Regions from separate parts of the Caballeronia jiangsuensis genome, predicted to be linked through region 2. Evidence: predicted binding sites of a transcription regulator. Region 2 holds the regulator's gene; the other holds the start of a gene.
What was found. Region 2 encodes HrcA, which represses chaperone genes, less so after heat shock. Its sites were predicted from a motif close to TTAGCACTCNNNNNNNNNGAGTGCTAA; they were not measured.
Positions count from the first base shown of each region.

Region 1: the regulator HrcA is predicted to act here: its motif matches at 1,033-1,059, upstream of rpoH (RNA polymerase sigma factor RpoH).

Region 1 covers NZ_JAQQDB010000030.1:56,944-59,143, reverse strand. Annotated here, with positions in the region: gene rpoH (RNA polymerase sigma factor RpoH) at 33-968, opposite strand; gene PQR08_RS27035 (acyloxyacyl hydrolase) at 1,329-1,895, shown strand; gene PQR08_RS27030 (nuclear transport factor 2 family protein) at 1,941-2,200, shown strand, end outside.
Region 2 covers NZ_JAQQDB010000010.1:95,482-97,681, reverse strand. Annotated here, with positions in the region: gene hemH (ferrochelatase) at 1-469, opposite strand, end outside; gene hrcA (heat-inducible transcriptional repressor HrcA) at 592-1,608, opposite strand; gene PQR08_RS12870 (NAD kinase) at 1,794-2,200, shown strand, end outside.

The DNA.
Region 1 (2,200 bases), on a different contig from region 2:
CTTCGCAAGTTTTGCTACGACACAGTCAGGCGTTACGCGAACTCGTGCAGCGCCGAGCGCATCTTCTTCATTGCGCTCGCCTCGATCTGGCGAATGCGTTCCGCCGATACGCCGAACTCATCGGCCAGTTCATGCAGCGTCTTGCCGCCCGATCCGTCGTCCTGCACGTCGAGCCAGCGCGCCTTGATGATGCGGCGGCTGCGCTCATCCAGCGATTCGAGCGCTTCAGCAAGGCCGTCGCTCTGCAGCTTGTCGAACTGGCGCGCGGCAATCACGTTCGTCGGCTCGTTGTGCGAGTCCGCCAGATAGGCGATGGGCGCGAACGCTTCCTCGCCGTCATCGACCTGACCTTCGAGCGCGATATCGCCGCCCGACAAGCGGGTTTCCATTTCCGCGACTTCCTCGCGCTTCACATTCAGCTCGCTCGCGAGACCTTCGATCTCGTCCGGCGTAAACGCCGAGTGGCTGGTCTTGTGACTGCGCAGGTTGAAGAACAGCTTGCGCTGCGCCTTGGTCGTCGCGACCTTCACCATGCGCCAGTTGCGCAGAATGTACTCGTGGATCTCGGCCTTGATCCAGTGCATGGCGTACGAAACCAGGCGCACGTTTTGCTCGGGGTCGAAGCGCTTCACGGCCTTCATCAGACCGATGTTGCCTTCCTGGATCAGGTCCGCGTGCGGCAGGCCGTAACCGAGATAGTTACGGGCGATCGACACGACGAGCCGCAAGTGCGAAAGCACGAGCTGGCGCGCGGCGTTCAGGTTGCCCTGCTCGCGAAACTCGGTGGCGTACTGACGTTCCTCCGCCTGCGAGAGCATCGGAATACGGTTCACTGCTTGTATGTAGGAATCGATGTTGCCGATCTGGCCGGTCAGCATCGACGACTGTGCGTACGTCAGCGCGCCTGCCGAAGATGCCTTGGCAGGTGCCGAGTTCACGACATTCGGAAGGGTCATCGCATTGGTCACGCTCATAAGCTCCTTATCAACAATTCACTCGCCGCTTAACAACAGCGACAGGTCAGACACGATATTAGCACTCCGGTTCATCGAGTGCTAAGTGTTAGAGCAGAGGGGAATGTGGGAGTTCCCACAAAAACTATCGAATTAGCAAGGTCAATAGGACAGACCGTTGCATGATAAGCGGAAGAAAGTACCGAGGATAAGGCTGCTTTCGAATCCGTTACCGCTTTTGTGCGCTGCGGCGAAAGAAAATTCAACAAACGGAGACGGTGGTTGCGATTCCTGCAAATTCTGAAAAACGTCTCTAGAATCGCGAGACAACGCTCTTAATGAAACACGCCCGTCATCGGAGTAATTGGGGTGCTCATGCATAAAAACAAGAGTTCGTGGCAACGTCCGCTTTCCCGCGTGGCGGCTCTTGCCGCATTCGGCCTTGCGTCGGCGGCAGCTCACGCCGATCGTTTCGGCCTTCAGATCGCCGGCGGCGTCGCCGATCGCGACATCAAGAAAGCCGAGCTCGGCGTGGCCTGGGATCCGGGCCTTAACTGGTGGGAGATCGGCGGATTCCACTTCACGCTCATCGGCGAAGGGCACGTGTCCTACTGGCACACGACCGAGGATAACGCCGTCCACCCGAACATCTGGGAGGTCGGCATTACGCCGGTGGTGCGCTTCGTGAAGAGCTCCGGCTACTTCCGGCCGTTCATCGAGGCGGGCGTCGGCGTGCGGCTGCTTTCGCATACGCGCATCACGGAGAATTTCTCGGTGGGCTCGGCGTTCCAGTTCGCGGACATGGTGGGCGTCGGCATGATCTTCGGCGCGCAGCAGAACTATCAGGCGGGCTTTCGTTTCCAGCATCTGTCGAACGGCGGTATCAAAGAGCCGAATCCTGGTATAAATTTCAGCCAGCTATATCTGCAATACAACTTCTGACGAGGCGCCGGCGCATCGGTTCCTCGACGCAAGAGGACTCGACAGATGCCGGCAAAAACCATTGAGGCGATCCGCGGCCTCGAGCGTGACCGTTTCCGTGCGATGGTCGAGGGCGACGGCCCGGCGCTGGACGCGCTGCTGGCCGAGAACGTCAGCTACGTCCACACGAACGGCAAACGGGAGACGAAGCGCCAGTTCATCGACGCGATCACCGCAGGCCGCCGCCGCTATCGTCAGATCGAGATCCAGTCGCAGGACGTGCTGCCCGCCGGCCGCGACACGTGCCTCGTGTCGGGCCGCGCGCT
Region 2 (2,200 bases):
CGTCGAACGCGGTTGCTGTCGTGGACGACGAGTATTGCGGATACATCGGCAAGAGAAGAATGCGATCGGCACCTTCGAGCTTCAGCTGATTCAGCATCGCGCCGATGCCGGGCGACCCGTAGCGCATCGCGTAGTCGACGATCACGTGATAGTCGTTCGCCGCGAACAGCCGCCGCAGACCCTCGACCTGTTTTTCCGTATGCACGCGCAGCGGCGAGCCTTCGTGCATCCACACCTGCGCGTATTTCTTGGCCGACGCCCGTCCGCGAAACGGCAGGATCAGCCCGCGCAGAATGACCTGCCACACGAGCGACGGAATTTCCACGACGCGCGGATCGGACAGAAACTGCGCCAGATACTTGCGCACCGCCCGCGGCGTGGGCGCGTCCGGCGTGCCGAGATTGATCAGCAGCACCGCGACGCGATGCGAAGCGCTGGGCTGCGAGGGCAACTCGAGGTCGAAACGCATAGGGCAAGCGGGCCGGAAGGTGGTCGTCTAAAAGTTGAAGACCATTATAGCGGCGGGCTCAAGCGGGCATCATTGGCCGAACGGCCTAGTGGCGCAGCCTTGCGTGCCGCGCCAAGATGGCGTCACTGATGACTAAGGGACATCGAGAGCAGGCGCGCGGTGATGTCCACGATCGGAATCACGCGGTTATACGCCATGCGCGTCGGGCCGATCACGCCGAGCGTGCCGACGATCTTCCCGTTGACCTCGTACGGCGCTGTCACGACGCTCATTTCCTCGATCGGCACGAGATTCGACTCGCCGCCGATGAAGATCTGCACGCCTTGTGCGTGGCTCGATACATCCAGCAGTTGAAGGAGGCTCGTCTTTTGGTCGAACAAATCGAAAAGCTTGCGCAGCCGCGCCATGTCGGAGGAAAGGTCCGCCACTTCGAGCAGATTGCGCTCGCCGGAAATGAGCACGGTGTCCATGGGATCCGTCTCGGCGGTGCTCGCGACCACGGCCGCCTGCATGAGCGCGGTCATGTCGCCGCGCAACTGGTCGATTTCCTCGCGCAGACGGCGGCGCACTTCGTCGAAGGACAGGCCCGCGAAATGCGCGTTGATGTAATTGGAGGCTTCGACGAGCTGCGAGGGCGAGTAGTCGCGCTGCGTCGCCATCATGCGGTTCTGGACGTCGCCTTCGGGCGTCACGATGATGAGCAGGATGCGCTTGTCCGACAGCCGCATGAACTCGATCTGCTTGAACATGTGGCTGCGGCGCGGCGTGAGCACGACGCCCGCGAACGACGAAAGACTGGACAGCACGCTCGCCGCCGCCGCGACGATTTTTTGCGGCTCCTCGCCCTGCAGGCGGGTCTTGACGGCGGTGGTCATGGCTTCGTCTTGCGGCGCTTCTACAGTCAGCATCGTGTCGACGAAGAGCCGGTAACCGCGCGGCGTGGGGATGCGTCCCGCCGACGTATGCGGGCTCGAGACGAGGCCGAGCTCCTCGAGATCCGACATCACGTTGCGGATCGTCGCGGGGCTCAGTTCGAGACCGGAATGGCGTGATAACGTGCGCGAACCGACCGGCTGACCTTCGGCGATGTAGCGCTCGATCAACGTTTTCAGGAGGGTTTGTGCACGTGGGTCTAGCATGGGGAAATTTTAGCTCAACGAGTCGGAGGGCGGCGAGCCGCGCCGTGTGCGCTGCGTTCAACGTCCGCTCCATTCTAGCGATAAACGACGGGCGTGCCGTGCGGCGTCGTGCGGTCCCGTCGCAGCACGCTCGTCCGCCATCGCCCGCGGTTCTTTTCGCTCTCTGACTATGGTGTAATGCCGGCATGGAAATTGGCCAATTCAAGACCGTCGCCCTCGTGGGGCGCACCAACACGCCAGGCATCGAGGCGCCGCTGAGATCGCTCGCCGGTCTTCTGGCGCAGCAAGGCTTCGAGGTCGTGTTCGAGGCGGGCACCGCGAAAGATGTCGATGTGACGGAGTTTCCGGCGCTCTCCATCGCGGAGATGGGCGCGCGCGCGGACGTCGCGATCGTGCTCGGCGGCGACGGCACCATGCTCGGCATCGGCCGGCAGCTCGCGCCGTACAAGACGCCGCTCATCGGCGTGAATCACGGACGGCTCGGCTTCATCACGGACATTCCGTTGAAGGCGATGCAGGAGATCATCCCGCAGATGCTCGCCGGCCAGTTCGAGCGCGAGGAGCGCAGCCTGCTAGAAGCGCGCATCATGCG